3 regions of the Arthrobacter sp. TJ-263 genome follow, and region 2 is predicted to be linked to each of the others. Evidence: predicted binding sites of a transcription regulator. Region 2 holds the regulator's gene; each other region holds the start of a gene.
What was found. Region 2 encodes HrcA, which represses chaperone genes, less so after heat shock. Its sites were predicted from a motif close to TTNGCACTCGNNNNNNNCGAGTGCNAA; they were not measured.
Positions count from the first base shown of each region.

Region 1: groES (co-chaperone GroES) is a predicted target of HrcA. The motif match lies at 2,772-2,798, and genes of this name have one in related genera.
Region 3: AC4D2F_RS16275 (Hsp20/alpha crystallin family protein) is a predicted target of HrcA. The motif match lies at 1,705-1,731, and genes of this name have one in related genera.

Region 1 covers NZ_JBZCNE010000001.1:1,274,992-1,282,014, reverse strand. The annotation lists gene AC4D2F_RS06010 (iron chelate uptake ABC transporter family permease subunit) at 1-635, opposite strand, end outside; gene AC4D2F_RS06005 (ABC transporter permease) at 625-1,638, opposite strand; gene AC4D2F_RS06000 (siderophore ABC transporter substrate-binding protein) at 1,671-2,615, opposite strand; gene groES (co-chaperone GroES) at 2,936-3,232, shown strand; gene groL (chaperonin GroEL) at 3,308-4,921, shown strand; gene AC4D2F_RS05985 (ribonuclease J) at 5,142-6,776, opposite strand.
Region 2 covers NZ_JBZCNE010000001.1:573,392-580,414, forward strand. The annotation lists gene AC4D2F_RS02685 (GerMN domain-containing protein) at 1-240, shown strand, start outside; gene AC4D2F_RS02690 (16S rRNA (uracil(1498)-N(3))-methyltransferase) at 264-1,028, opposite strand; gene dnaJ (molecular chaperone DnaJ) at 1,031-2,161, opposite strand; gene hrcA (heat-inducible transcriptional repressor HrcA) at 2,280-3,293, opposite strand; gene AC4D2F_RS02705 (DUF3097 family protein) at 3,470-4,333, shown strand; gene AC4D2F_RS02710 (DUF4870 domain-containing protein) at 4,413-4,829, shown strand; gene hemW (radical SAM family heme chaperone HemW) at 4,872-6,101, opposite strand; gene lepA (translation elongation factor 4) at 6,132-7,023, opposite strand, start outside.
Region 3 covers NZ_JBZCNE010000003.1:444,810-451,832, forward strand. The annotation lists gene AC4D2F_RS16255 (TrkH family potassium uptake protein) at 1-309, opposite strand, end outside; gene AC4D2F_RS16260 (haloacid dehalogenase type II) at 411-1,082, opposite strand; gene AC4D2F_RS16265 (DUF2630 family protein) at 1,082-1,333, opposite strand; tRNA gene AC4D2F_RS16270 (tRNA-Val) at 1,528-1,601, shown strand; gene AC4D2F_RS16275 (Hsp20/alpha crystallin family protein) at 1,820-2,275, shown strand; gene AC4D2F_RS16280 (SDR family oxidoreductase) at 2,378-3,175, shown strand; gene AC4D2F_RS16285 (hypothetical protein) at 3,278-3,496, shown strand; gene pstS (phosphate ABC transporter substrate-binding protein PstS) at 3,575-4,684, shown strand; gene AC4D2F_RS16295 (SRPBCC family protein) at 4,738-5,277, opposite strand; gene AC4D2F_RS16300 (Dps family protein) at 5,494-5,988, shown strand; gene AC4D2F_RS16305 (GAF domain-containing protein) at 6,980-7,023, opposite strand, start outside.

The DNA.
Region 1 (7,023 bases), 700 kb from region 2:
ATGCACAGCCCGGCGACGGCGACCGCGGAGATGAGCAGGAGCAGCGGATCGACCCGGTTGAAGCTCGCGAAGAACAGGTCCTGCAGGATGATGTACTCGCTCGGATCCATCAATCGCTGCAGGAGCGACGAGGCGCCCCGGAAGAACACCCCGAACACGATCCCGACGAGCAGCAGCAGGTGGAGGCTGCGCCCGCTGCCCAAGAACAGCCACCGGTACAGCAGCCAGGAGAAGCCGACCATCAGGGACACCTCGACGGCGAAGCGGACGGGAGCGCCCAGGGTGAGGAGTGTCCCGGCGCCGAGCACGAAGGCCAGCACCGTCTGGATCAGGATGTAGAGCGCGTCCAGTCCCATGATCGACGGCGTGAGGATGCGGTTGCCGGTGACGGTCTGGAACAGGACCGTGGACACCCCGACGGCGACGGCGACGAGCACCATCGCGCCCACGCGGTTCAGGCGTCGGGGGAGCACGTAGGCGGGGTTCCCCTCGAGGCCGACCAGGAGGAACGCCGTGACGAGCGCGGCAGCGGTCACGCCGAGGACCACCAGCCAGGCGGCGGGCGGGAGGGACCGTACGGGTCTCCGTGCGGACTGCACGACGGCGGTGGGAAGGGTCCCCGTCCTAGCGCGCACCGGCGTTCCTCCTCACGAGCAGGGTGATGAACAGGATGCTGCCCACCACGGAGACGATCACGCCCACCGGCACCTCGTACGGGAAGCGGATGATGCGCCCGAGGATGTCGCAGGCGAGGACGAAACCGGCCCCGACGACGGCGATCCAGGGCACGGCGCGGCGCACGTTGTCGCCGATGAGCAGGGACACGAGGTTGGGGACGATCAGTCCGAGGAACGGGATGGCTCCGACCACCACGACGACGACGGCGCTGATGAGGCTCACGAGCACCAGGCCGAGGTTCATGGTGCGCCGGTAGTCCAGCCCCAGGTTCGTGGTGAACTCCTCGCCCATCCCGGCGACCGTGAAGCGGTCCGCGCAGATGTAACCGACCACGGCGAGGACGGCGACGATCCACAGCAGTTCGTAGCGGCCGCGGACCAGTCCCGAAAAGTCACCGATCATCCAGGTGTTGAGGGTCTGCAGCAGGTCGAACCGGTAGGCGAAGAACGTGGTGACCGCGGCGATGACGCCGCCGAGCATGATGCCCACCAGGGGGACGATCAGCGTGTTGCGCAGCGGGATGCGGCGCAGGACGGTCAGGAAGAGGGCCGTCCCGGCCATGGCGAAGAGGGCGGCGACGAGCATCTTCCCGACGATCGGCGCTGCGGGCAGGACGAGCGTGGCCACGAGAATGCCTGCGGTGGCGGACTCGACCGTCCCCACCGTGGAGGGTTCGACGAACCGGTTCCGGGCCATGAGCTGCAGGATGAATCCGGCGATGCTGAGGGCCACACCGGCCAGGACGACCGCGAGCGTCCGCGGCACGCGACTGACGAGGAAGGTCTGCCGGACGTCGGCGTCACCGGCCAGCAGGTCCGCGGGCGAGACGTCGGAGACGCCGACGAACAGGCTCACGAGGGCGAGCAGCAGCACGGCCCCACCGGCCAGCCACAGGGCGGGTGATCCGGTGGAACCGTGCTGCTGGACCGGCCGCTGCGGCCGGAGGGCGAGTGCTGGCATGGAGGCGCCTGCCGCGGGATGCGGTGGGCGGATCAGGCCGCGACGGCCTCGTGGACGGCCGAGACCATGGCGTCGAGGTTGTCCAGCCCGTAACCGATGAGGTACCAGCTTGCCGAGTCGAGGTAGGTCACGGCGTCGTTCTTCGCAGCAATCGTCCCGTTCACGAGGTCGTTGTCGAGGACCGCCGCGCCTGCCGCTCCCGCCTCACCGACGGCGGCGTCGCGGTCGATCACGAACAGGTGGGCGGGGTCGACCTCCGCGATGTACTCGAAGGAGACGGCCTCGCCGTGCGTCCCCTCACTCTTCACCTCGGCGGCGGGATCGACGCCGAGCACGTCGTGGATCAGGCCGAACCGAGAACCGGCACCGTACGCCGTGATCTCGCCTGCGCTGGTCATCAGGACGAGGCCGTCCCCCGCCGAGGAGGCTGCGTCCTTCGTCTCGTCGATGGCGGCGTCGAGGGCCGCCAGGCGGTCGGCGACCTCGTCCTCGACGCCGAAGACCCGGCCGAGGGATTCCGTGTGCTCCGCGAAGCTCGCGATCGGATCGGCCGCGTCGACGCTCAGGTCGATGGTGGGCGCGATCGCGGAGAGTTCGTCGTAGGAGTCGGCGACGCGGCCCGAGATGATGATCAGGTCGGGGGTGGCTGCAGCGATCGCCTCGAAGTCCGGTTCCTTCATGGATCCGATGTCGGTGACGTCCCCGCCCTCGTAGGCCGAGAGCTGCTCGGGGAGGGTGCCCTGCGGGACGCCGGCCACCTCGACGCCGAGCGCGTCGAGCGTGTCCAGAGCGCCGAGGTCGAACGTGAAGACCGTCTGCGGGTCCACCGGCACCTCGGTGGTTCCCTGCGCATGCTCGACCGGGACCGTCGAGGAGGCTGCGGGCTCGCCGGCGGCTTCGGAGGATCCGCCGCACGCCGTCAGGGCGAGGGTGGCTGCAGCGGCAGCGGAGAGGACGGCGAGGCGCACGTGTGACATGGATGAACTCCGGGGGGAAGGGGCCGGGCGGCCGGGGGACCAAGCAGTAAGGAAAGCCTTACCTGCCTGAATGTAGGCGAAGCGCGGTGAATTACGCAAACGAAGCATGACGTATTAGGAGATGTGTCGACGCAGCCCATCGATAGTGGCCATGGATTGGCACTCGCCTTGACCGAGTGCCAGCCCTTGCATACAGTCGGAGTTGGCACTCACTCACTACGGGTGCTAATCCCGAGGGAAGCGTTCGCCGGCACCGCGACGACGGTTCACGCCCCGCCCGACGGCCCCAGTCCATTGGTATCGAACGCAAAGGAGAGCCCGTGTCGGTCTCTATCAAGCCGCTTGAGGATCGTATCGTTGTCCGCCCGCTCGAAGCCGAGCAGACCACTGCTTCCGGCCTCGTCATCCCGGACACCGCCAAGGAGAAGCCCCAGGAGGGCGAAGTCGTAGCTGTCGGACCCGGCCGCGTCGATGACAACGGCAACCGCGTTCCCGTCGACGTCGCCGAGGGCGACATCGTCATCTACTCGAAGTACGGCGGAACCGAGATCAAGCAGGGCGGCCAGGAGTACCTCGTGCTCTCCGCCCGCGACGTCCTCGCGATCGTCGTCAAGTAACACCCCGATTGGAGAAGCCCCGGCCCGAAGTGGCCGGGGTTTTTCTCGCTGCACAAGCCTGAAAGGAACCAACGAATGGCAAAGCAGTTGGAATTCAACGACGCCGCCCGCCGTGCCCTCGAGGCCGGCGTGGACAAGCTCGCGAACACCGTCAAGGTGACGCTGGGCCCCCGCGGACGCAACGTCGTGCTCGACAAGAAGTGGGGCGCCCCCACCATCACGAACGACGGCGTCACGATCGCCCGCGAGGTGGAGCTCGACGACCCGTACGAGAACCTCGGCGCCCAGCTCGCCAAGGAGGTCGCCACCAAGACGAACGACGTCGCCGGTGACGGAACCACCACCGCCACGGTCCTGGCCCAGGCACTCGTCAAGGAAGGCCTCCGCAACGTGGCCGCCGGCGCCGCCCCGGGTCAGCTCAAGCACGGCATCGAGGTCTCGGTCCAGGCCGTCGCCAAGCGCCTGCTCGAGAACGCCCGCGAGGTCGTCGGTCAGCAGACCGCCGACGTCGCCTCCATCTCCGCCCAGAGCACCGAGGTGGGCGATCTCCTCGCAGAGGCCTTCGACAAGGTCGGCAAGGATGGTGTGATCACCATCGAGGAGTCCTCCACCACGCAGACCGAACTCGTCCTCACCGAGGGCATGCAGTTCGACAAGGGCTACCTCTCCCCGTACTTCGTGACCGACGCCGAGCGCCAGGAAGCCGTCCTCGAGGACGCGCTCATCCTCATCAACTCCGGCAAGATCTCCTCGCTGGCGGAATTCCTGCCGCTGCTCGAGAAGGCCCTGCAGGCCGGCAAGCCGCTGTTCATCATCGCCGAGGACATTGAGGGCGAGGCGCTCTCCACCCTGGTGGTCAACAAGATCCGCGGCACCCTCAACGTCGTCGCCGTCAAGGCTCCGGGCTTCGGTGACCGCCGCAAGGCCATGATGCAGGACATCGCCACCCTCACGGGTGCGCAGGTCGTCTCGCCGGACCTCGGCCTCAAGCTGGACCAGGTGGGCCTCGAGGTGCTCGGTTCCGCACGCCGGATCACCGTCACCAAGGACGCCACCACGATCGTGGACGGCACCGGCAGCGAGTCCGACGTCGCCGACCGCGTGGCGCAGATCCGCGCCGAGGTGGAGCGCACCGACTCCGACTGGGACCGCGAGAAGCTCCAGGAGCGCCTCGCGAAGCTCGCCGGCGGTATCGGCGTGATCAAGGTCGGCGCCGCCACCGAGGTGGAGCTCAAGGAGAAGAAGCACCGCATCGAGGACGCCGTGTCCTCGACGCGTGCGGCTCTCGAAGAGGGCATCGTGGCCGGCGGCGGTTCCGCGCTGGTCCACGCCGGCAAGGCACTCGACACCGACCCCGACGTCCTGGCACTCGAGGGCGACGCGGCCACCGCGGTCGGGCTCGTCCGCCGCGCGCTCGCCCAGCCACTGCGCTGGATCGCCGAGAACGCCGGCCACGAGGGCTACGTCGTCGTCGCGAAGGTCTCGGACCTCGAGGTGGGCCACGGCTTCAACGCCGCCACCGGCGAGTACGAGAACCTCGTCGACGCCGGCATCATCGACCCGGTCAAGGTGACGCGGTCGGCCCTGCAGAACGCGGCCTCGATCGCTGCCCTGGTGCTCACCACGGAAACGCTCGTGGTCGAGAAGCCCGAGCCGTCCGACGATGAGGGCCACGGCCACTCGCACTAGTCACAGGGGCTCCGGCCCGCTGCGTCCCAGAGGCCCCCCGGCTCCGCTGAGCCGGGGTGCTTCTGCGTCCGGGCCGTCGTGGCGTCGGCGTCGCTCCTGCCCACTCCGCGGCGTCGCCCGGTGGGCAGGTCGGGACACCCGGATCCGACGCCGCCGGCTCCGGCAACGACGAAGCCCCGGCACCCAACGGGTACCGGGGCTTCAGCGCAGTGCGCCGGGGTCAGGCGTCGACGACGATCGCGTTGACGACGGGCTGGCGGTTGTAGAACCGGCGCATCCAGTTGGCCGTGGCCCGCTCGATGATGTCCTCGGGGTCCTGGCGGCGGCCGCCCTGGCGGTTCGAGGCGGCATCGCGCAGCGCCTTCTCGACGGCGGCGCCGGCCTTGTCGAGGTCCTCGTCGGAGCAGGAGAAGCCCTTGGTGAAGAACTCGGGTGCCTCGACCATGTTGCCGTTGTCCGGGTCGATGATCGCGAGGATCGTGACGACGCCCTCCTCGGCCAGGCGGCGGCGCTCCACGAGGTCCTCCTCGGTGATGCCGCCCACGCTGTCGCCGTCGACGAAGACGAGTCCGGCGTCCACCTTGCCGGAGATGGTCGCGCGGCCGCGGACGAGGTCCACGGTCACGCCGTCCTGCGCGAGGACCACGTTGCGGGGATCGACGCCGGTGGCGACGGCGATCTCCGAGTTGGCCCGCAGGTGCCGCCACTCGCCGTGCACGGGCATGACGTTGCGGGGCTTGACGATGTTGTAGCAGTAGGCGAGCTCGCCGGCGCTGGCATGGCCGGAGACGTGCACCTTCGCGTTGCCCTTGTGGACCACGTTGGCGCCGATCTCGGTGAGCGCGTTGATGATGCCGTAGATCGCGTTCTCGTTGCCCGGGATGAGGGAGCTGGCCAGCAGCACCGTGTCACCCTCGGTGATCCGGATGGCGTGGTCGTTGTTGGCCATGCGCGAGAGCGCGGCCATCGGCTCACCCTGCGAGCCCGTGCAGATGAGGACCACCTTGTGGTCGTCGCTGCGCTCGAGCTTCTTGAAGTCCACCAGCAGGCCCTGCGGGATGTTCAGGTAGCCCAGATCCGCCGCGATGGTCATATTGCGCACCATCGAGCGGCCCACGAAGGCCACCTTGCGGCGGTGGCGGTGGGCGGTGTCGATGATCTGCTGGATGCGGTGGATGTGGCTCGCGAAGCTCGAGACGATGATCCGGCGCGGGGCGGTGCGGAACACGGCGTCGATCGCGGGCCCGAGGTCCTTCTCCGACGTCGTGAAGCCGGGAACGTCCGCGTTGGTGGAGTCGGTGAGGAACAGGTCCACGCCCTCCGCGCCGAGCCGGGCGAAGGAGCCGAGGTCGGTGATGCGCCTGTCCAGCGGGAACTGGTCCATCTTGAAGTCCCCGGTGTGCAGCACCATGCCGGCCGCGGTGCGGATGGCGACGGCGAGGCTGTCGGGGATGGAGTGGTTCACGGCGACGAACTCGAGGTCGAAGCCGCCCATCGTGCGCCGCTCGCCCTCCTTGACCTGGATGGTCTTCGGGGTGATGCGGTGTTCCTTGAGCTTGGCCTCGATGAACGCCAGCGTGAGGCGCGATCCCACCAGGGGGATGTCGGCGCGTTCCTTGAGCAGGTACGGCACGCCGCCGATGTGGTCCTCGTGGCCGTGCGTGAGGACCACGGCCACGACGTCGTCGAGGCGGTCGCGGATGTAGGAGAAGTCCGGCAGGATCACGTTGATGCCGGGCTGGTGTTCCTCCGGGAACAGCACCCCGCAGTCCACGATGAGCAGCTTGCCGTCGAACTCGAAGACGGTCATGTTCCTGCCGATCTCACCGATACCCCCGAGAGCGACGATGCGCATGGCTCCCTTGGCAAGTTCCCGTGGTGCTTTCAGTGCGGCAGCTCTTTTATTCACAGATCAGGTTTCTCTCGTTGGTGAGGAACGGCGGGGGAGCGGCCGTCAGACGAGCGTCGTCGAGGCCGGCACACCCGGCGATTCCGTGCTGGTGGTCCCCTGCGTTCGGGGAAGATACTCCTCCTAGAGTACGGGGTTCGGGGCGAGGGCGGGGGCCGGCCGGTCCGCCGCGGTGCCGGACGACGACGGCCGG
Region 2 (7,023 bases):
GGGATCGGCCCGGCCTCGGAGGACGAACTGGCCTGGCGGATCGACCGAAGCGTCGACGGATCGGCGGAGGGTGGCACGGAACTCTTCCGGGACGGTTCCGTCGACATCACCCCCCAGGACGGCGCCCCGGGTGCCTACTCGTTCCCGGTGACCCTGCCACCGGGGCGGTACGAGATCACCGTCTCGGTTTCCTCGGACGACGGGGAGTCGGCGGACTCGAAGACCGTCGTCGTCGACTAGCGGACGGACTCGCGCGACGCGGACTACCAGCGCCCGAGCAGGTGGTTCAACAGCACCAGGGCCGCAGGGCCGGCCGTCGAGGAGCGCAGCACGTGCGGGCCCAGGCGCGCAGCATCGGCTCCGGCGGCGCGCAGCTTCCCCAGTTCCGCCTCACTGATCCCACCCTCCGGTCCGACGACGACGGCCGTCGAGGTCCCGTGCGACGGCCCGCCCGCGAGCAGCGCGGACACCTGGTCGGCGAGCGGGAGGTCGGCGTCCTCGTGGAGGACGATCATGCGGTCGACGGTCTCCGCCCACGCGGCCAGCCGCGACGTGTCCATCACGGCATGGACCTCGGGCACGAACGAGCGCCGCGACTGTTTCGATGCCGCCGACACGAGCGACACCCACTTCTGCCGGCCCTTCTCGGCCTTGTCGCCGCGCCAGCGCACGATGCTCCGCTCGGCATGCCAGGGCACGACGGCGTCGATCCCGAGTTCGGTCGCCGCCTCCACGGCCTGCTCGTCGCGTCCGCCCTTGGCGAGGGCCTGGACGAGGATCAGCCGGTGCCGCGGTGCGGGCTCCTGGCCGGCCGTCTCCACGGCGACCTCGACGGTCCCGCTCCCGACGGCCGTGATGACGCCGCCGATCCGGAAACCGGCACCGTCGGAGACATCGAGGTGCTCGCCCGCGCCGAGGCGGCGGACGGTCGCAGCGTGCCGCCCCTCGTCCCCGCCGAGCACGAAGACACTGCCGGGGGTCGCCGCACGGACCGCCTCACCCGGTCCGAAGAACAGGGGACGCGTCATGGTCAGCGGTTCCCGAGCCGCTCCCGCAGGCGGGCGAAGACACCGGAGCCGCTGCTGGCCAGCTGGCCGTCGGTGTACTCCTCGTTGCGCAGCTCGGCCAGCTTGCGCAGGAGCTCCTCCTGCTGCGGGTCCACGTTGCGCGGGGTCTCGACGTTGAGGTGGACCCGCAGGTCACCCCTGCCCTGGCTCCGCAGGTGCGTGACGCCGAGTCCCCGCAGGGTCAGGATCTCGCCGGGCTGCGTGCCGGGCTTGATATCGAGCTCCTGGTCGCCGTCGTAGGTGTCCAGGTGCACCGTGGTGCCGAGCGCCGCCGCCGTCATGGGGACGCTCAGTGTCACGTGCAGGTCGTCGCCGTCGCGCAGGAAGGTGGAGTCGGTGGCGACCCGGATCTCGACGTACAGATCGCCCTGCGGTCCGCCGGCCGTCCCGGCCTCGCCCTGGCCGGCCAGCTGGATGCGCGTGCCGGTGCTGACGCCCGCGGGGACCTTGATGGTCAGGGTGCGGCGGGCGCGGACGCGGCCCTCGCCGCTGCACTCGTGGCAGGGGCTGGGGATGACGGTGCCGAAGCCCTGGCAGGTGCCGCAGGGGGCGCTCGTCATGACCTGGCCGAGGATCGAGCGGACGGCCCGCTGGACCTGGCCCGACCCGCCGCAGATGTCACAGGTGCGGGGTGAGGTGCCGGGCTGGCAGCAGCTGCCGTCGCAGGTGGGACACGTCTCCGCGGTGTCCACCTCGATCTTCTTGTTGGTGCCGAAGACGGCGTCCTTCAGATCGATGCGCACGTTGATGAGCGCGTCCTGTCCCCGACGCGTCCGCGAGGGGGCGCCGGCCTGCTGGCCACCGCCGCCGAAGAAGGTCTCGAAGATGTCCTGGAAGGCGAAGCCCGAGCCCGAGTACCCGGCGCCGTAGCCGCTGTCCGTCCCGTTCTCGTTGCCGGTGGTGTCGTAGACCCGCCGCTTCTGGGGGTCGGACAGCACCTCGTAGGCGTGGCTGACGCGCTTGAACTCCTCCGACGCGTCCGGACCCGGGTTCACGTCGGGGTGGAGCTTCCGGGCGAGCTTGCGGTACGCCTTCTTGATTTCCTCCCCGGTTGCACCCTGCGCTACACCGAGGACCTCATAGTGATTACTCACTCGTACACATCACTTCCTGTTGAACGTTCTGTCATCTGCTCGCCGGCTGTGCCGGCGGAAAGGCCGTGGTCGGCCGTGGGCGGCCGTCGACTACCCAGAACCGCTGCCCGCTCCCGTGTTATTCCTCGAGGATCCTCGAGAGGTAGCGGGCGACGGCGCGCACCGCCGCCATCGTCGTCGGGTAGTCCATGCGGGTGGGGCCGAGGATCCCGAGCTTCGCTCCGGCATCCGGTCCGTACCCTGTCGCCACCACGGAGGCCTCCGACAACCCTCCGTAGGGGTTCTCGCTCCCGATCCGCACCGAGATGCCGCGCGCGTCGTATTCCATCTCCGACAGCAGCCTCAGCATGACCACCTGCTCCTCGAGAGCCTCCAGGACGGGGCCGATGCTCAGCGGGAAGTCCCCGGTGGAGCGGGCCAGGTTGGCCGTCCCGGCCAGCAGGATGCGATCGTCCCGTCCGAGCCCGGCGAGCTGTTCGAGTGCCCTGACGATCGTACCCCCGTGGGCACGGAGGCCTGGAGGGAACTGCGAGAGGGCGAGGCCGAGCTCACCCGGGAGCGCCGCGAGCTTCACGCCCGACACGGCGGACAGGATGCGCTGCTTGAGCTCGGCGAGCTCGGACTCCTCGATGTCCGCGTGGGTCCGTACGATGCGCTGCTGCACGGTGCCGTTCGTCGCGATCAGGACGACGAGGATCTGCTGCGGGGCCAACAGCACGCATTCGATGTGCCGCACGGACGCCCCGCCGACGCGGGGGAACTGGACGACGGCCACCTGGTGGGTGATCTGCGCGAGCAGCCTCACCGTGCGGTCCATGACGTCGTCGAGGTCCTCCGCACCCTCGAGGAGGGTCTGGATGGCCTTCTTCTCCGGCGCGGACAACGGCTTGACCTCGGAGATGCGGTCCACGAACAGGCGGTAGCCCTTGTCGGTGGGGATGCGTCCCGAGCTGGTGTGCGGCGCGGTGATCAGGCCCTCCTCCTCGAGGACGGCCATGTCGTTGCGGATGGTGGCCGAGGAGACGCCGAGCCGGTGGCGGTCCACCAGGGCCTTGGACCCGACGGGCTCCCGGGAGTGGACGTAGTCCTCGACGATGGCCCGGAGCACCTCCAGGCGTCGCGGTTCACTCATTCCTGTGTCACCTCCGGCTCCGTTCCTCCCCTGGGCTCGCGTGGCAGGCGGGTACCCCCACGGTTAGCACTCGACACGCCCAAGTGCCAAGTCTAGTACGTCCGCTTCGATTGTTAGCATTGGGATCCCGGGCTGCGGCAGACCGTCGGAGCCCCCGTGGGAAGGACACACCCGGGATGGACTACAGCTGGGGAGCCCGCGACCTAGCGGCCCCGAAGCGGGTGGAACTCGCCGATGTCCCTGTGGAGAAGGACATGGTCCTCGAGGACGTCCAGAGCGGATTCGTGGGCGCGGTGGTCCGCGTCGAGAAGTCCGGCGGTCTCCACGTGATGGTGCTCGAGGACCGGCGCGGCAAGACGCGCACGTTCCGGCTCGGCCACGGCTTCCTCCTCGACGGACGCCCGGTCCACGTCGTCGCTCCCGTCCCGGGCGCCGCCCGCACCGCCGCCCGCACCGCCAACCGCACCGCCTCCGGCTCCGTGCGGGTGGAGAACGCGAGGGCCAGGACCGCCCGCGCGAGCAGGATCTGGGTGGAGGGCCAGCACGATGCCGAGCTCGTCGAGAAGGTGTGGGGCGACGACCTGCGCCTGGAGGGGATCGTCGTCGAGCCGCTGCACGGCGTGGACGACCTGGAAGGCGCCATCCGCGCCTTCGGCCCCGGTCCGCAGCGCAGGCTCGGCATCCTCGTCGACCACCTGCTCCCGGGCACCAAGGAATCCCGGATCGCGCAGCAGGCGATGACCGCTCCCGGGGCCCGCGGCAACGTGCTGATCGTCGGCCACCCGTACGTGGACGTCTGGCAGGCCGTGAAGCCGACGGCGCTGGGCCTGGCGGCCTGGCCCGTGGTCCCCCGCGGCCAGGACTGGAAGACGGGCATCCTGGCCGGTCTCGGCTGGCCCCACCACGACCAGGCCGCCGTGGCCAACGGATGGAAACGCATCCTCGGCCGGGTCAGCACCTACGCGGATCTGGAGCCTTCCCTGCTGGGCCGGGTCGAGGAAGTGATCGACTTCCTCACCGCGGCTCCGGGCGGTTCCTGAGCCGGGCGGTCCCGGCCACCACGTATCCTTGGATCACACTCCGGGGGAAGTTCTTCGACAGCCAGCAAAGGAATCCACGTTGTCCAATACCGCCGACCGCCAGCACCACGGACGGAGCGAGTCGCAGCCCGCATTCGAAGGCACTCCGGCGAACGCCCTTCCCCTGACGGCGTCGGAGGATCGCCAGTTCGCGACCCTGGCCCACTTCGGAGGGATCCTCGGATTCATCCCCTCCCTGCTGATCTTCCTCATCTTCAAGGATCGCGGCCCGTTCACGGCCCAGGAGTCGAAGGAGGCGCTGAACTTCACGCTCCCTCCCACGATCCTCGCGCTGGTTACCTGGCTGCTCTCCCTGGTGCCGGTCGTCGGCGGGGTGTTCGCCGTCGCCAACGCCCTCATCTGGCTGACGATCACCATCTTCTCGGTGAACGCCGGCATCCAGGTGAACCGCGGCCGGCCCTACCGCTACCCCCTGAACCTGCGCCTCATCCGCTGAACCACCGACCCGTTCCGGATGGGTCGGTGGGCGGCCACCGGCTCAGTCGGGCAGCAGCCGGCGCACGACGGCATCCGCGAGCAGCCGACCCCTGAACGTCAGGACCACGCGACCCGCGAAGGCCGCCGCCGGCTCGACGAGCCCGTCCGCGATCAGGCCCGCGACGGCCCGACGGCCCGACGACGTGAGGGTGTCGGCGGCAAGCCCCTCCCGCAGGCGCACCCGCAGCATCACGTCCTCGACGTAGCGGTCCTCGTCCGACAGGACCTCGCGTCCGGCCGCCGGGGAACGGCCCGCCGCCAGGGCGTCCGCGTAGGGGCGTGGGTGCTTCACGTTCCACCAGCGGGTGCCGCCGACGTGCGAGTGGGCTCCCGGGCCCGCTCCCCACCAGTCACTGCCGCGCCAGTAGGCCAGGTTGTGCCGGCAGGCGTCGGCGGGGGTGCGCGCCCAGTTGCTCACCTCGTACCACTGCAGCCCGCCCTCGGTGAGCATCTCGTCCGCGAGGGCGTACTTGTCGGCGTGGTCGTCGTCGTCGATCGGCGGCACCTGCCCGCGGCGGATGCGCGATGCGAGCTTCGTCCCGTCCTCGATGATGAGGGCGTAGGCGGAGATGTGGTCGGGGCCGTAGAACAGCGCCGTGGCCAGGGATGTCCGCCAGTCCTCCAGGGACTCCCCCGGGGTGCCGTAGATCAGGTCGAGGCTGACCTTCAGCCCGGCCTCCCGGGCCCATTGCACGGCCTGCGGGACGCGCTCCGGGGAGTGGGTCCGGTCGAGGACCGCCAGGACGTGCGGCACGGCGGACTGCATGCCGAAGGAGATCCGGGTGAAGCCGGCCTCCCGAAGGACCCCCAGCGATTCCGGCGTGACGGAGTCCGGGTTCGCCTCGGTGGTCACCTCGGCGTCGGGCGCCAGTCCCCACCGGTCACGGGCCGCCCGGAGGATCGCCGCGAGGTCCTCCGCGGGGAGCAGCGTGGGCGTCCCGCCCCCGAAGAAGACCGTCGCCAGTGGCCGTGGTGGCACACCCGAGGCTTCGAGCACCCGGGCGCCGAGGGCGAGTTCCGTGAGGACGGAGCCGGCGTACGCGTCCTGCGAGGCGCCGCCGCCGAGCTCCGTGGCCGTGTAGGTGTTGAAGTCGCAGTAGCCGCACCGGACGGCGCAGAACGGGATGTGGACATAGAGGCAGAAGGCGCGGTCGACGGCTCCCCGCGCTGCGGAGGACGGCAGGACGCCGTCCTCCGGTGCCGGCAGGCCGAGCGGCAGGACGCTAGGCATGACGTCCCGTCCACCCGGAACAGTGGCGCATCACTTCTTGGCTTTGTCCTTCGACTCGTCGGAGGACAGGGCCGCGATGAAGGCTTCCTGGGGAACTTCCACGCGCCCCACCATCTTCATGCGCTTCTTGCCTTCCTTCTGCTTCTCGAGCAGCTTGCGCTTGCGGGTGATGTCGCCGCCGTAGCACTTGGCGAGGACGTCCTTGCGGATCGCGCGGATGCTCTCCCGGGCGATGATGCGGGCCCCGATCGCGGCCTGGATGGGGACCTCGAACTGCTGGCGCGGGATCAGCTCGCGGAGCTTGCCCGTCATCATGACGCCGTACGCATAGGCCTTGTCGCGGTGGGTGATGGCACTGAAGGCGTCCACCTGCTCGCCCTGCAGGAGGATGTCCACCTTGACGAGGTCGGACACCTGGTCGCCGTCGGCCTTCCAGTCGAGGGACCCGTAGCCGCGGGTCTTGGACTTCAGCAGATCGAAGAAGTCGAAGACGATCTCCGCGAGCGGCAGCCGGTACCGGATCTCGACGCGCTCCTCGGACAGGTAGTCCATGCCGCCGAGGACACCGCGGCGCTGCTGGCAGAGCTCCATGATGGCGCCGACGAACTCGGACGGTGCGAGGATGGTCGCCGACACCATGGGCTCGCGCACCTCGGCGATCTTGCCCACGGGGTACTCGCTGGGGTTGGTCACCTTCAGCACGCGCTTGTCCTCGAGGGTGACCTCGTACTCCACGTTCGGTGCGGTGGAGATGAGGTCGAGGTTGTACTCGCGCTCGAGGCGCTCGCGGGTGATCTCGAGGTGCAGCAGCCCGAGGAAGCCGACGCGGAACCCGAAGCCCAGCGCGGCCGAGGTCTCGGGCTCGTAGACCAGGGCGGCATCGTTCAGGGTGAACTTCGCGAGGGCATCGCGCAGCACGGGA
Region 3 (7,023 bases), on a different contig from region 2:
GACGGCGGAGGTGGCCGTGAAGAGCGCCTCGAGGAACGTGGCGCTTCCTGCTCCCACCTTCGAGCTCGGGAGCATCAGCAGCACCGTACCGACGAGGATCGCCGCCCCGAAGCCCAGCACGATCACCTGGGCAGGATGGCGGGGACCGAGCCGTTCCAGCCGGACAGCGACGGTGTGTGCGGCCCGGTGCAGGCGGGCGGCCGTGGAACGGCGGAACTTCCGGACCGGTGCGGTGCGTGACGTGACGGGGATGCCCTCGACCTCCGGGGACGGTGCGACCGGTGCGGACGATCCGCACCGGTGGCTCATTCAACCCGACGACCGGTCGCGGATGTGGCGTCTTTACGCTTTTTTGATGCGCCCTGCGCCGTGAGGAGCCCTGCCTCCCGCAGCAGCTCGTTGGTCGAGCGTCAGGCCCGGACGAGGAGGTCCGGCAGGTCGGCGATCGTCGGCACCTCGTGGTCCGGGCGTGTCATGACGGCCGGGTAGGGTCCCCCGGAGCGGTTGAGCCAGACCGTGCGGAGACCAGCCCGCGCGGCCCCGTCAATGTCCCACGGGTGGACCGCGACGAGTACGACGTCGTCCGCCGCCCGCTGGATCGCCCGGAGGGCATAGGCATAGGACTCCGGGGCGGGCTTCCATCGCGGTGCGTCCTCGACGGACAGGACGGGGCCGACGTCGGCGCGGACGCCTCCCCGCTCGAGGAGCGCCTCCGCGGTCGCGGCAGCGCCGTTGGTGAGCGCTGCCAGCTCGAAGCCCCGGCCGGTCAGGGCCCGGAACCCCTCGACGACGTCCGGGTGGAGGGGCAGCCCCTGCAGGCTCGTCATCACGTGCGCGACCGCATCCTCGACGTCCCGGTTGAGCGGCTGCCCCGCGAGGACCGTGCGGAGGGCATCATCGGCGACCTCGCCGAAGGGCACGTTGTACCCGGCGGCCGTGAGGGCGAACCCGTCACGGAGCACCGAGGCGAACCACAGCGCGGCCAGCTGCGGGGGAGCGCCGACCTCCTCGAAGTGCTGGGACATCCGCCCCATGTCCGAGAGGGTCTCGTTGACGTCGAACAGCACGAGGGGCAGGGCCATTACTGGCGGTACCCCTCCACCTGGCTGACGGGACGGGTGCCGGCATCGGCCGGGTTCTCTCCGGCGTCGGCCTTCGCCCGGCGCTGGCGCAGCAGGTCCCAGCACTGGTCGAGATCCTCCTCGACGCGCTTGAGGCGGGTGGCGTGGTCCTGCTGCTCCGCTCCCGCGCCGGCGTCCTGGGGCTGCTCCCGGAGGTCGTGCTCTTCCTGGACGAGTGTCTGGATGCGCTGCAGGATGTCCTGGTTGTCCATGGTGCTGTCCCTTCGTGCGGTGGTGCCCGGCAGGCGCCCAAAACGCTCAGCAGGCTTTCCTTCAGGCTACTGAGGCAGCACAGCGATGACCAGCACGGTTATCGGCGGGAATCCGGGCGCGGCCACACCCGCACTGCCGTACCGGGGGAATTTGGCGCGGCGCCCGGATGGCCTAAGCTATGGGAGAACCAGTTGCCTGTGTAGCTCAGTCTGGTAGAGCATCCGCTTCACACGCGGAAGGCCCGGGGATCGAGGCCCCGCGCAGGCACGAGGATCGGCTGGAGACAGCACCACGGAGAAGGTCCGTACCGATACGTCGGAACGGACCTTCTCTGCGTCCCGGGGTTTTCGTCCTGAGCGAACACCACCTCTTAGCACTCGCCGGGTCCGAGTGCTAACATTTTTCGTAGTTGAGCGGAGGGCGCTCAACCCTGAAGAACCAACCACCTGCCGGTGGCATCAGCGAAGGAGTTGTTTCCCGTGGCCATGAAATTCGATCCTTTCCGCGAGCTGGACCGCGTGACCGGCGCCCTGTTGGAGGGCCGCCCCGGACTGCGCCTCATGCCGATGGACCTCTACCGGGAGAAGGACCACTACGTCCTCTCCGCGGACCTCCCGGGCATCGACCCGGGATCGGTCGACATCGACGTCGACGGCCAGCTCCTGACGATCCGCGCCGAACGCACGCTGCGCAGTGCCGAGGGCGTCAAGTGGCTGACCCGCGAGCGTGAGAGCGGTTCGTTCCTGCGCCAGCTCAACCTCGGCCAGGGCGTCGACACGGAGGGTATCGCCGCCCGCTACGAGAACGGCGTCCTCAGCGTGACGATCCCCGTCATCGAGCGCGCGAGGCCCCGCAAGATCGAGGTGGTCAGCGGGGAATCCGCCGAGCCGGTACGGTCCTCCGCCTCCGATCCGGCCCCCCAGGGCGCCGTCGACGCGTAGGACCGCCCACCCGAGTACCCCCGGACAACCGCCCGGGGGTACTCGGCGTCGATCCCCACGTTCCCCTTGCATGCTGCGCGGCCGGGTGCGAAGGATGGGGACATGGACTTCACACCGAGCAGAGCAATCGTCACGGGTTCCGATTCCGGCATCGGCCGCGCGACGGCCATCGCCCTCGCCGCGGCGGGCTGCGACGTCGGCGTCACCTGGCACTCCGACCGGGAGGGAGCCGAGGAGACCGCGCGGCTCGTACGGGAGAAGGGCGCGCGGGCCGCCGTCGCGCGACTCGACACCACGGACGCGCCGGCCTGCGGCGACGTCGTCGACCAGCTCGCTCACGAACTCGGCGGGCTCGACGTCTTCGTCAACAACGCCGGCGTCAACGGCGGCACCATGTTCATGGAGACGGACTGGGACACGTGGCGCGGCACCATGGGCGCGAACCTCGACGGTGCGTTCGTCTGTCTCCAGCGCGCGGCACGGCACATGATCGACGGCGGCCGCGGTGGACGCATCATCGCCGTCACCAGCGTGCACCAGGAGCAGCCCCGCGTGGGATCGGCGGCGTACGACGCCTCCAAGCACGGCCTCGGCGGTCTCATCCGGACCATCGCCCTCGAACTGGCGGACCGGGGCATCACCGCCAACGCCGTGCTGCCCGGCGAGATCAACACCCCCATGAACGACTCCGAGGAACAGGACCCCCACTCCATGGACCGTCCCGGCATCCCGCTCGGACGCCCCGGCGCGCCCGAGGAGATCGCGGACGTCGTCGCCTTCCTCGCCTCCGGTGCCTCCAGCTACGTCAACGGGGCATCGTTCGTGGTCGACGGCGGCATGCTCCTCATGGGACCCCAGGCGGGGTCGCACCTGACGAGCGGGGACTGGCGGACGCTGTGACCTCGCCGCGACGAAAGCGGCCTCAACCTTCAGCAGCCATTCACGCGCCGTTCAGGAAGCGTGGCTAGCGTTGGAGTCCCGGAACCTTCCGAAAGGCCCACCATGAACGCTCTCCCTGCAGCCCCCGATTCCGAGGTCCAGGACTGGTCGGGCTTCACGCGCGGCCAGCATGTCACCCTCCACCACGCCACGGGCCCCCAGCTCGGCGGTGTCCTGGACATGAGGACCGACGACGCCTCCGTGGTGTGGATCCTGCTGAACGACGGCGGCGGCCGGCGGCTCGTCCACCGGGCGGACGGCTACCGCCTCCGTCACGCCTGACCCGCCCCGCCCGCTGAGGGTCCGTCCACCTGCCGTCCACCTTGGGTTCACCGGACGGCCACCTGTAACGTGACCGGGGTGAGAATTCGTACCGCCCTGTCCCTGACGCTCGCCGTCGCCCTCGGCCTGACCGCCTGCGGATCCGACTATCCCCTCGGGCCGGAGCAGGAAGCGGCAGCCAGGAACGGCGACATGGGACTCCAGGGCGCAGTGACGGCCTCCGGGTCCTCCGCTCAGGGACCGGCCATGGATGCGTGGCGCACGGGGTTCTCCGCCGTGTACCCCCGAGCCCAGGTGCAGTACTCGCCAGATGGTTCCGGTGCGGGACGCGGTGCGCTGCTCGCAGGCGCCGTGGGCTTCGCCGGCTCGGATGCCTACCTCAGCGACGAGGAACTCACGGAGTCCACAGAGGCGTGCGGACCGGACGGCGCCTTCAACATCCCCGCCTACGTCTCGCCGATCAGCGTGGCGTTCAACCTGCCCGGGATCTCGGCACTGAACCTTGACGCCGCCACCGTCGCCCGGATCTTCCGCGGTGAGATCACCAGGTGGGACGATCCCTCGATCACCGCGCAGAACGACGTCGACCTCCCCGCGCTGTCCATCGCGGCAGTGAGCCGCTCCGACGACTCGGGCACCACCGAGAATTTCACCGACTACCTCCACGCCGTGGTCCCGGAGATCTGGACCGAGGAGGCCGACGGGACGTGGCCGGCGGGCCTCGCCAACGAGAACGCCAAGGGAAACGCAGGCGTGGTCAGCACCGTGGCCGCCACCGTCGGCGCCGTGACGTATGCCGATGACTCCGCCGTCGGCGGTCCCCTCGGACGGGTGGCACTGAAGGTCGGCGGAGACTACGTGGACGTGAGCTCCGAGGCCGCCGCGGCCGCCGTCGACCTCGCGGGCCGCGTGCCCGGACGCAAGGACCACGACATCGCCCTGGACCTCGACCGGAGGACCAGCGAACCCGGGGTCTACCCGCTGGTCCTGGTGTCCTACCACGTGTACTGCTCGCGGTACGAGAACGAGGCGACCGCCGACGTCGTGCGCGCATTCGGCACCTACGCCGTCAGCGAGGAAGGCCAGGTCGGAGCCGCAGAGGCCACGAGGAGTTCGCCCATCTCACCGGAACTGTCACGCCAGGCCACCGACGCGATCGCATCCATCGAGGTGGGAGACATCCCCTAGGACGCGGAAAGGCGGACCCCCGACGGGATCCGCCTCCTGCGGCACCGGGCCCGTCAGCCGACGCGCGGGCCGCCCGACTCGGGATCGTCCGCCGAGGTGTCGGGCCAAGTGCCGTTAGCCGGCTCCCCCTCGGACGTGACACCCGAGGGCGGTGCCGCGACGTCGCCGCGCCAGGCGCCGGTCTCGCCGCCGCTCTTCTCGATGAATGCCTTGAACCGCTTGAGGTCCCCCTTCACCTGTGAGGCATCGGCGTTGACGACGGCCCCGACCTTCTCGATGAACGTCTCCGGGTGCCAGTCGATCTGCACCATGAGCCGCGTGGTGTTCTCGTCCAGGCGGTGGAAGGTGACCACGCCGGCATGGGATTTCCCGTCGGTGCTCGTCCACGCCACACGCTCGTCGGGGTGCTGCTCGGTGATCTCGGCATCGAACTCGCGATGCACGCCCCCGATGCTGGTCACCCAGTGCGTGGAGGTGTCCGAGGTCTGCGTGACCGACTCCACGCCGCCCATGAACCGGGGGAAGCTCTCGAACTGCGTCCACTGGTTGTAGGCGGTGCTGACCGGTACTGATACGTCGATGGATTCCTGCACTGAAGCCAAAACGGTTCCTCCTTGGTCGGACTCCGGCGCCGTCCGAACCCCTTCGCAGGGCATGCGACACGACGAAACCGTAAGTCCCCTTAGCGTAGGCAGAGCGGCTGGAATTGGCCAACGCGCAGGGCTAGGGTGAAAGAAGTCCTTCCGGCAGGAATCAGCGCCTCCGGCGCCCGCCCGGGAGGAGAAAATCTCTCTAGCACTGGAGGATCCATGAAGGCATCACCCACTCTCACAGACAACATGCAGGCTGTTCTCGTCGACCTCATCGAACTGCACCTGCAGGGCAAGCAGGCCCACTGGAACGTGGTCGGCAAGAACTTCCGTGACCTTCACCTGCAGCTGGACGAGATCATCGAGGACGCCCGCGCATTCGCGGACGAGATGGCGGAGCGGATGCGCGCACTGCACGCCGTGCCCGACGGCCGCAGCGTGGCCGTGGCCGAAGGGACCAAGATCGATCCGTTCCCGGCCGGCCTCGTCTCGACCAAGGACACCGTGGGCCTCGTGGTCCGGATGCTGAACGCCACCGTCAAGACCATGCGGGACGTCCACGACCAGATCGACGAGGAGGACCCGACCACCGCGGACCTGCTGCACGGCTTCATCGCGAAGCTGGAGCAGTACGCGTGGATGGTGGACGCCGAGAACATGGAGCCCACGGCGGAGGTCGTCACCCCCGCCGGCACCGAGAAGGCCACCGTCTGACGATGTGACCTGATTCCCTGATGTTCGGGAGGGGGACGCGCATCGGCGCCTCCCCCTCCCGTGTGTCCGGGGACTTTCCGACTACCCCCTGATCGGCTTGCATCAGGTGGGCCTCGTCCTGCGCCGATGCTGCCTCTGCAGGGGTGTGGATCCGCCTGTTCCTCTCCGCTGTCGGTGAGCGCGTCGGCGGCTGGCGGTGCGCACCGCTCGGCGGTTGGGCAGCTCCGAGCCGCGGGTCGTGCAGCCTGACCTGGGCCCGAAACCCTCGGCGGGAAGCGAGTCCAGCCTGGCACCAGTCCCGGTCGCCGACGTGGATGCCACGTCGCACAAAGTACCGGCGACACTAGTGCCGCGACACTTCATGGTGAGACGACTTTTCAAGACAGTCACAGCCCCGGAATTCCGGGGGAGCTTCTAAGTGCTGGCTCCTCGCGTCCCGTGTCTCGTGAACCTGTAGTTTTTCGAGACAACCTCGGCGAGCAGCCGACCAGGATCGGCGTTTCACTTAGGGTGCCTTCCCGCCCATCTTCATCGTCCCGGGTAAACGTCCGCTCCCCGATCTCACGGCACTGGCCAGCCCTCTGGGTCCCAGCAGGAGCGATGAACGACTGGCTTGCGAACAGTCCGAGTAGTGGCCTTGCCCGATCTGTGATCGAGGGTAGGTTCCTGACTAGAGCCTTGTCCTCGACTGTACATAGATGATGCAGTGAAGCGATGCATCGGATCCTGTTGCGCGATGTAATCATCGACGCTCCGAACGAGGTGTTCGCAACGACTCGGAACTTCTGGTGGCTATCAGAGCTTGAGTGGAGACCACTTCCGCAGCCTGACTTGAGCCCACTACCCCCGCATGACGATTCGCCCGTGGACTAACTGCATGTCGGCCTACCCCTCTTTCGGTGGTGGGCTCCGGTTGGTGTTGTGCGGTTCCGCTCGGGCTATGTCTTGTAAGGACGTTCGGAGTTGTTTGATGCCGTCGCGAATGCGGGTCTCAGGTGTTAAGTTCCTGTTCGGCGCTCATGGCGAGTTCTCGCA